2 regions of the Mesorhizobium sp. M7A.F.Ca.MR.148.00.0.0 genome follow, and region 1 is predicted to be linked to the other one. Evidence: riboswitches for the same ligand, from Rfam matches in the RefSeq annotation. Region 1 holds a riboswitch; the other holds the start of a gene.
The links. A riboswitch is a leader RNA that binds a small molecule or an ion and turns the genes downstream of it on or off. The one in region 1 is predicted to bind cobalamin.
Positions count from the first base shown of each region.

Region 2: linked by a shared signal. The riboswitch ahead of EOB49_RS21540 (DUF1636 family protein) and the one ahead of EOB49_RS04285 (aromatic ring-hydroxylating dioxygenase subunit alpha) in region 1 are both predicted to bind cobalamin.

Region 1 covers NZ_RZTB01000007.1:18,835-23,115, forward strand. The annotation lists gene EOB49_RS04275 (DUF680 domain-containing protein) at 1-129, opposite strand, end outside; gene EOB49_RS04280 (DUF680 domain-containing protein) at 216-413, opposite strand; cobalamin riboswitch at 923-1,125, shown strand; gene EOB49_RS04285 (aromatic ring-hydroxylating dioxygenase subunit alpha) at 1,240-2,487, shown strand; gene EOB49_RS04290 (hybrid-cluster NAD(P)-dependent oxidoreductase) at 2,513-3,613, shown strand; gene EOB49_RS04295 (PqqD family protein) at 3,744-4,175, shown strand; gene EOB49_RS04300 (serine kinase) at 4,223-4,281, shown strand, end outside.
Region 2 covers NZ_RZTB01000065.1:17-4,297, forward strand. The annotation lists partial or broken gene EOB49_RS21530 (cobaltochelatase subunit CobN) at 1-653, opposite strand, end outside; gene cobW (cobalamin biosynthesis protein CobW) at 672-1,724, opposite strand; gene EOB49_RS21540 (DUF1636 family protein) at 1,727-2,155, opposite strand; cobalamin riboswitch at 2,194-2,398, opposite strand; gene EOB49_RS21545 (winged helix-turn-helix domain-containing protein) at 2,428-3,627, opposite strand; gene EOB49_RS21550 (NADH-quinone oxidoreductase subunit A) at 3,958-4,281, shown strand, end outside.

The DNA.
Region 1 (4,281 bases):
AGCCGTGTACGACTGGTCCACAGCGGCGGCAGGCTGATTGGAGCCGTTCGAACCGTAGTTGTCGCTGCCCGCGAAAGCGCTGCCGGTGATGGCCAGAACGGCGGCGGCAGCAATGAGGATCTTGTTCATCTTAAATACTCCTGAATGTCCGAATTTCGAATGCCTGAAGTTCGCCAGGGCGGCGAGCGAGCCCGCCGTCGACTGGGAATCGGCTGTTAGTTGTTGCCGAAGAGGTTGTGGTCAGCACCCTGGGCAGGCGCCTGAGCAGCCGGTTCCGACTTCTTGGTCGAAGCGGTGTACGAGCTGTCGACAGCAGTGGCTGCCGCGGCGTTCGAACCGTAGTGGTCGCTACCAGCGAAGGCGCTGCCGGAAATGGCCAGAAGGGCTGCGGCAGTGAGAATGATCTTTTTCATTTTTGGTACTCCAGTATCGTCTTTTTTCCGTCCGTCTAGCGGCGTGTCTTGGAAATGAAATCGCGTCGTTCGGACAGCCCCGATGTGGGAGGGCAACCCCGCCTTTTCCAATCACGAAGTTGTTCCGTGTGGACCATGAATCCACACCTTGAAATTGTGCCAAGGGAATCTACGGGTACATTTTTCTTCTTCATATCAGTATGTTAGGTTTAGCCATCCGATGGATCACTGACTGTTTCAAAGCCCAGCGTTCACACCGTCCTGCACGCACCGTCAACAGAAACGAACCGTTCGGTTCGATTTTAGGGCAAGCTAATAGTCACTTTTCGAAGCCGTCAACCTTTTTTGACCCCCGCCAAGGGTCGGATTAGGGAAGATCGCGGCCGGCAAATGGCGGCCCGGGAGGCGGGATTTCGGCCCGCGACGATCTGCGGTGACGTTTCGCATGCCGTGTCGCGCCGCATGGATACGATGTCGTTTTCATGCCGACGGCGCGCCCGCGATCGTGGTTAGATCATACCATCTCAGGTGCCGCTTCGTGACGACGAGGCGGAGAATTGGGAAGCCGGTCAGAATCCGGCGCTGCCCCCGCAACGGTGGTGGAGTTCAAGTCGCAACGGGAGACCACTGGGCAACTGCCTGGGAAGGTGTCGCGATGGTCCGCAAGGACAACTCCAGAGCCCGGAAACCAGCCCGAGATTTTTAGACTCGACTGATCGCGGTGGGCGGTCAAGAGGTGGATAGCGCATGTCCGGCACCTAGCCGGCCTGCGTTTCAATCCTTCCTCCATCACCACCAGTTCAGTCCTTAGAAACGAGGACAGGACATGGATATCCGCAACGACATGCTGAGGCTCCTGAAGGGGCGCCGGCAAGGCTTTTCACTGGAGCAGCCCTTCTACACCGATCCAGACTACTTCAAGCTCGACATGGAGCTTATCTGGTATCGCGACTGGCTGTTCATCGGCCATGATTGCGAACTGCCGAAGCCGGGCAGCTACATCACCGTGCAGATCGGTGACTATCCGGTTGTCCTTGTCCGCGACCAGCAAGGCAAGATCAACGCCTTCCACAATTCCTGCCGCCATCGCGGCAGCCGCGTGTGCAACACGGAGAAGGGTACGGCGGCAAAGCTCGTCTGCCCCTATCATCAGTGGACCTATCAGCTGGACGGCCGCCTGCTGTTTGCCCGCCAGATGGCCGACGGTTTCGACAAGAGTGATTTCGGCCTGAAGCCGGTCGCCTGCGAGAGCGTCGGCGGCTACATCTTCATCTGCCTGGCCAAGGAGCCGGCGGATTTCGCGCCGATGCGGGCGATGATCGAACCTTATCTTTTGCCGCACCGTTTGCGTGAGGCAAAGATCGCCTTTGAGAGCACGATCATCGAGAAGGGCAACTGGAAGCTGGTCTGGGAAAACAACCGCGAGTGCTACCACTGCGTCGCCAATCACCCCGAACTGTGCAAGACCTTCCCCGAGGCTCCGACCGTGACCGGCGTCCAAGGCGCCGACAGCGACCCTGAAATGGTCGCGCACTGGGCCAAATGCGAGGCCGCTGGCTTGCCGAGCAAATTCCGCATCGATCCGGCAGGGCAGTACCGCGCCACCCGCGCGCCGCTGCTGCGCGATGCCGTCAGCTACACCATGACGGGAAAACGGGCGGTCCAGAAGAACCTGTCCGACAGCGTTTCAACCGACCGCATCGGCTCCTTGCTGCTCTACCACTATCCGACCACCTGGAACCATATCCTCGGCGACCACGCCGTCACCTTCCGCGTGCTGCCGATCAGTGCCACGGAAACCGCGGTGACGACGAAATGGCTCGTCCACAAGGATGCGGTCGAAGGCGTCGACTACGACCTCGCTGAGCTCACCCATGTCTGGACCGAGACCAACGACCAGGACCGCCGCATCGTCGAGGAAAACGCCTTCGGCATCCTGTCGCCGGCCTACGAACCAGGCCCCTATTCGGAGCTGCATGAGGGCGGCGTGATCCAGTTCGTCGAGTGGTACGCGTCGTTCATCGGGCCGCGCCTTGCCGAAGGCGGCCGGCCGGCCCTGCGCAGCGTCGCCTAGCCCAGGGGACAAGAGGATGAATGCGATGACGGACCTTGGCCTCTATCGCCATCTCGACCAGATGACGCCCTGGAACGACCGGCTGCAGGTGCTGGAAGTGATCGGCGTCAGCGACGAAGCGCCGGACGTGAAGACCTTCACCTTCCGCTCCGACAACCAGACCTGGTTCCGCTACAAGCCGGGCCAGTTCGTGACGCTGGAACTGCCGACATCGGAGGGGCCGCTGATGCGCACCTACACGCTGTCGTCCTCGCCGTCGCGGCCGTTCTCGATCGCGGTGACGGTCAAGGCGCAGGCAGGCAGCACCGGCACGCGCTGGATGTTCGACTATCTGACGCCGGGCTCACACGTCAAGGCCTATGGGCCGACCGGTGATTTTTCGCTGCATAGCCACCCGGCGGCCAAATATCTGTTCATTTCGGCGGGCTCCGGCGTGACGCCGATGATGTCGATGCTGCGCTGGTTGAACGACTGTGCGCCATGGACAGATGTCGGCTTCGTCAACTGTGCGCGCCGCCCGGAAGAGATCATTTTCCGCAAGGAACTCGAGCTGCTCGGCAGCCGCATGCCCGGCCTGTCGCTCGGCTTCATGATCGAGGAGCGGTCGAGCCGCGAGGGCTGGTTCGGCCATATGGGCCGCATCGACGCGATCCGGCTGCCATTGCTGGCGCCCGATTTCCGCGAGCGCGAGATTTTCTGCTGCGGCCCCGATCCCTTCATGCGCGCCGTGCGCGGCATGCTGGACGCCGCCGGCTTCGACATGGCGAAATACCATCAGGAAAGCTTTGCTGCGCCTGCCGTGGAGGAGATCCCGGCGCCATTCTCGCCGCCGGCGGAAGACGGCGCTGCTGCTGCCGTCGAGGCCGTGACACCAATCCGGTTTTCGCTTTCCGATGTCGACGCCGAATGCGTCGCCGGCCAGACCGTGCTGCAGACGGCACGCGCCTCTGGGGTGCGGATTCCCGCCGCCTGCGAGTTCGGCCTGTGCGGCACCTGCAAGGTGAGGAAGATCGCGGGCGATGTCGAGATGAGTCACAATGGCGGCATCCTCGATCACGAAATCGAGGACGGCTTTATCCTCGCCTGTTGCTCGAAGCCGCTTTCTGCGCTTGAAATCGAAGCGTGACCGGCTGCGCTCGCCCCCGAGCCTGCGCCATCTTGCCAAAAACCCTGCAAATGGTTAGACGCCTGCAACGGTGGGGTTGACCGTAAGGCCCGAAGATCATCTCCGCGGCCTGCTCGGCGGGGGAGCAAACATGCGACAATCCGGCATCTATGCCATTGCCAGCAAGGATATCGTCTTTGAATCCTTCGACGGCGAAGCCGTCGTTCTTGACCTGACCACGGGCAAATATTTCGGCTTCTCTGATTCAGGCAGCAGACTTTGGGATGCACTGTCGTCCGGCGTACCTGCCTCCGAACTGGTCGGCGCCGCGACCGGCATTGGCGCCCTCGATGCCGCCGCGATTGACGGCTTTGTTTCACAATTGCTCGAATTCGGTTTGCTGGCGGCCGTAACCGATGGCGTGGCAAGACAGGCTCCAAGCGAATTGCTGGCTCAGCTCGCCGCTGCCAGAGAGCCCCTCAAGGTCGACATCCATGACGATCTCGCCGATCTCATTGTCGTCGATCCCATCCACGAGGTCGAGGAGCCCCTCGGCTGGCCCGCGGTGAAGCAGGCCAACTGAAGCGCCATCAGGTTCTCGTTGCCGGACAGCTCCGGAACAGGCAGACCATGCCGAACGTCACTCTCGAAAACCTGACTGACTACGCACGCCATGTCCTGGCGCAAGC
Region 2 (4,281 bases), on a different contig from region 1:
ACGACCGGACGCGGCGTTTCTTTGAGTCGGCGCGCCTCGGAGAGGACCTCACCCCCGGCCTGCGGCCGGACCCTCCCCTCGAGGGGGAGGGGGACGACGCCGCGGCCGGGTTCGTAGTAGCCAGCTTTGGGCACGGCGACCGGTTCGACGAAAGGCGCATCCGACCCCGCCAGCCGTGCCAGCCTCCGCACCAGCGCGCTCATATTCGCCGGGCCGCCCTCGCGGAAATAGTCGAGCAGGTCGTCGAGTTCCTCGCGCGGCAGCGTAGAGGCTTCGATCAGGCGCAAATCCTCGTCGCGGCATTCGCCGGGCAGCAGCGCCAGTTTTATGCCGCGTTCGCGGGCGGTCGAGGCGAGCTGGTCGCAGCCGTAGCGCCACCAGTCGTAGCCGCCGAGGATGCGCACGAGGATGATCTTGGCGTGGCGGGCGACGCTGTCGACCCAGAGGTCGACGGACATCGGATGGCGCAGGTCACGCAGTGCGGCCAGCCGCATCGAGGGCAGGCGGCCGGCATCGGCCTTCCAAGCTGCCGCCAGTCCGGCGAGGTCGCTGTCGGTGAAGGACAGCGCCACGATATCCGCCGGCGTCTGCCGCAGATCGACCGGCTCGGCGAGGTCGTCGAGCGAGGCGGATGTCGTGGTGAGGATGTGCATCGCGACCCGTGTCCGAAATCAGCCGGCGAGTATACGCTCGATCGCCGGGCGGTTCAGCCCCTTCAGGCCGATGACGACGAGGCGCGAACGGCGGTCGTCCTGCGCGGTCCAGGCGCGGTCATAGTAATGATTGACGCGCGGCCCGACGGCCTGCAGCAAGAGCCGCATCGGCTTGCCGCCGACTTCGACGAAGCCTTTTACGCGCAGCACGTTCTCTTCTTCTGCGACGGTGGCGACGCGCTTTGCCAGCTCGTCCGGATTGGCGATCGAGGCAATGTCGACGATGAAGGTGTCGAAGTCGTCATGCTCGTGGTCGAACGCGCCGTCATGATGGGATTTGCGGTTTTCGATGTCGTCCTCGACGGCGAGACCGAGCCCGAGCAGCACCGAGGGATCGACCTTGCCATGCGACGCCGGCACGATCTTCACGGCGCGGGCGGAGTGTTCGTTGATGATGGCGTTGGCGCGGGCGGTGCCGGCGGCGTCCATCAGGTCGCTTTTCGACAGGATGATCAGGTCGGCGCAGGCGATCTGATCCTCGAACAGTTCTTCCACCGGGTCGTCGTGGTCGAGCGTCTCGTCCCCGGCGCGCTGCGCCTGAAGTGCGTCCATGTCGTTGGCGACGCGGCCTTCGGCCAATGCCGGCCCGTCGACCACGGCGATGACGCCGTCGACTGTGACGCGGCTCTTCACGCTCGGCCATTGAAAGGCCTGGACCAGCGGCTTGGGCAGCGCCAGGCCCGAAGTCTCGATCAGGATATGGTCGACCCTCGGCGTCAGCGACAGGATCTTGTCAAGCGCCGGGACGAAATCATCGGCGACGGTGCAGCAGATGCAGCCATTGGCCAGTTCGACGATGTTTTCCTCCGGGCAGGTGTCGATGCCGCAGCCCTTCAGGATCTCGCCGTCGATGCCGATGTCGCCAAACTCGTTGACGATTATGGCAATGCGCTTGCCGCCGGCGTTTTCCAGGAGATGGCGGACCAGCGTCGTCTTGCCGGCGCCGAGGAAGCCGGTGACGACGGTGCAGGGAACGCGGGAGAGGTTCGCAGACGAATCTGGGGCAGTCATGGTCAGTCCTTCAGCATGTCGAGGGGAGGAATGCGGGCAACGAGGCCGCGCTTCAGGCTATCGGGACGGCCACGCCAGGGAATGAGGCCGTCGGTCGAGGTGGCGAAAAGCTTGGCGCCCGTGACGAGGTCGGCCCCGCTGGTCTCGGTCAGGTCGCCAAAGACATAGCTCCAGCAGCCGTCGCGCAGGATGGCGGCGCTGAGGCGCCGCTTGCAATTGCCAAGGCATTCGACGCTGCGGATGCGGATGTCGTCGCTGGATGCGGCGCGGCGCGTATCCTCCGCCAGCAATTCGCCGGCGCGGGGATGAGCGTCGGAGCCGGTCTCATCGCGGCAAGAGGCGCAGACGATGATGGTGACGCCGGCCAAGGCATCATCATGGCCGGACGAAATATCCGCTGTGCCAGCCGAAAAACTGCTGTCGTGGTCCAAAGATCGGGCTCCTTGCCCGGAAACCCGCCGGGCGATCGGATTCTAAAGTCGCAGACGGCAGGTCTCCTGGCTCGCGGGTCATCGCCTTGGGTAGCCGCCTTCCCGGGAACTCCCAGTGGCTTTCGGCCTTGGCTCTTCGCTTACAGTTGCGGGGACAGCCGCGGATTTGGGATTTTGCCCCGCACCGCATTCCCTCTTAGCTCTTGCCGTTGCGGGCAAGAGACCATCTGAACCGGATTTAGGCTTTTGCGAGCGGCGGTGTCAACGCGAGCTTACGACATGGCGATGTCGGCCAGCGCCGGACCCAAATCGCCGGCCGGGGTCACTTCCATGCGTTCGAGCCCGAGCCAGCCCTGCATCTGCTTCAATTCCTCGAACAGTTCTGCAGCGGTTTCAGGTGGCGCCTTGGGCTCGGCGTAGGCCGCATGGACCCGCAGCACGCTGGCCGGACGATCTGCCTTGAGGTCGACGCGTGCCACGATCCTGTCGCCGAGCAGGAACGGCAGGACATAATAGCCGTATTGCCGCTTGTCGGCCGGCGTGTAGATCTCGATGCGGTAATGGAAATCGAACAGCCGCTCGGTGCGCGATCGTTCGAAGACAACCGGATCGAAGGGCGCCAGCAGGGCGCGGGCCCCGATTTTGCGCGGCAGGCGGGCGTCCCGGTGAAGATAGGCCGGCTTGTCCCAGCCTTCGACACGCACCGGCAGCAACTCGCCGGTTTCAACCAGTTCCTCCAGCCGGCCTTTCATGTCGGCCGGCGACAGGCGGAAATAATCGCGCAAATCGCCTGAAGTCGCCACGCCGTGGGCGCGGGCGGAAATGCGCAGCAATTCGCGGTGCGCGTCCTCAGGCGTCGGCACTGGGAGGTCGAGGATCGCCTGCGGCAGCACGCGCTCGGGCAGATCATAGAAGCGCTCGAACCCGCGACGATGCGCCGTGGTGATGCGGCCTGCCCAGAACAGCCATTCGAATGCGTGCTTGGCATGGCTCCAGCCCCACCAGCCACCCGAGCCTTTCTGGCCTTCGAGCGCGGAAGCGGCAATCGGGCCGCGCTCGGCGACCTGGCGGTAAATCTCTTCGATATAGGCGGCGTGCTCGCGGCCCCATTTGGCGAGGCCCAGATACATTTCGTCGCCGCGCTCGGCGCGCTGCATGCGCCAGCGCATCAGCGGGTAGGTCTCGACCGGCAGGAAGGACGCCTCGTGCGCCCAGTATTCGAAAACCGTGCGCTTACGCGTCACGGCCGCGTTGTCGAGCAGCGAGAACGGGTAGGGACCAAGGCGCGAATAGAGCGGCATATAATGAGCGCGCACCACCGCGCTGACGGAATCGATCTGCAGCAGGCCGGTGCGGGAGAGGGTGCGGGCAAAATGCCGGCGGTCGGGCGTGCCGGTCGGGCGGGGATCGAGAAACCCCTGGGCGGCAAGCGCGATGCGACGGGCCGTGGGGAGCGAGATCTTTTCCTTCATGCAGGCATCACTTTGAAGTGTTTGACCGAGGGTCGAATGGCTGATTCCAACCCATGCTAGCAGGGTTTTGGCTGCATCCATGTCAGGAGAGAAAAGTGGAGTAAAACGCGAAGGAAATCAAACAGGAGCAGATCGGACCAGTTTGCCGCGATATGCCGTCCAGCTCGGTGTTTTGAACAAGGTTTGACTTGCTTCGCTGGAAGTGCTGCGCTAACCCTCGCCGCGTTGCAGCATAGGCCCTTAAAACGGTTCAGCGGTTAAACTGTCACGCTTCCGCATTAGGGTCCGGTGCTGTAATCAAACTGGATTGGCGCCAACGGAAAGCCGAGCATGAACGCACTCTTGAGCTCATACCTGCCCATCGTCCTGTTCATAGGCGTGGCGCTGGTTGTCGGCCTTGCGCTGCTGGCCGCGCCCTTCCTGGTGGCCTACCGCAATCCCGATCCCGAAAAGCTTTCCGCCTATGAGTGCGGTTTCAACTCGTTCGACGACGCCCGCATGAAGTTCGACATCCGTTTCTACCTGGTGTCGATCCTGTTCATCATCTTCGACCTGGAAGTGGCCTTCCTGTTTCCGTGGGCGGTGTCGTTTTCGAAGATCGGCATGCTCGGTTTCTGGTCGATGATGGTGTTTCTGGCGGTGCTGACCATCGGC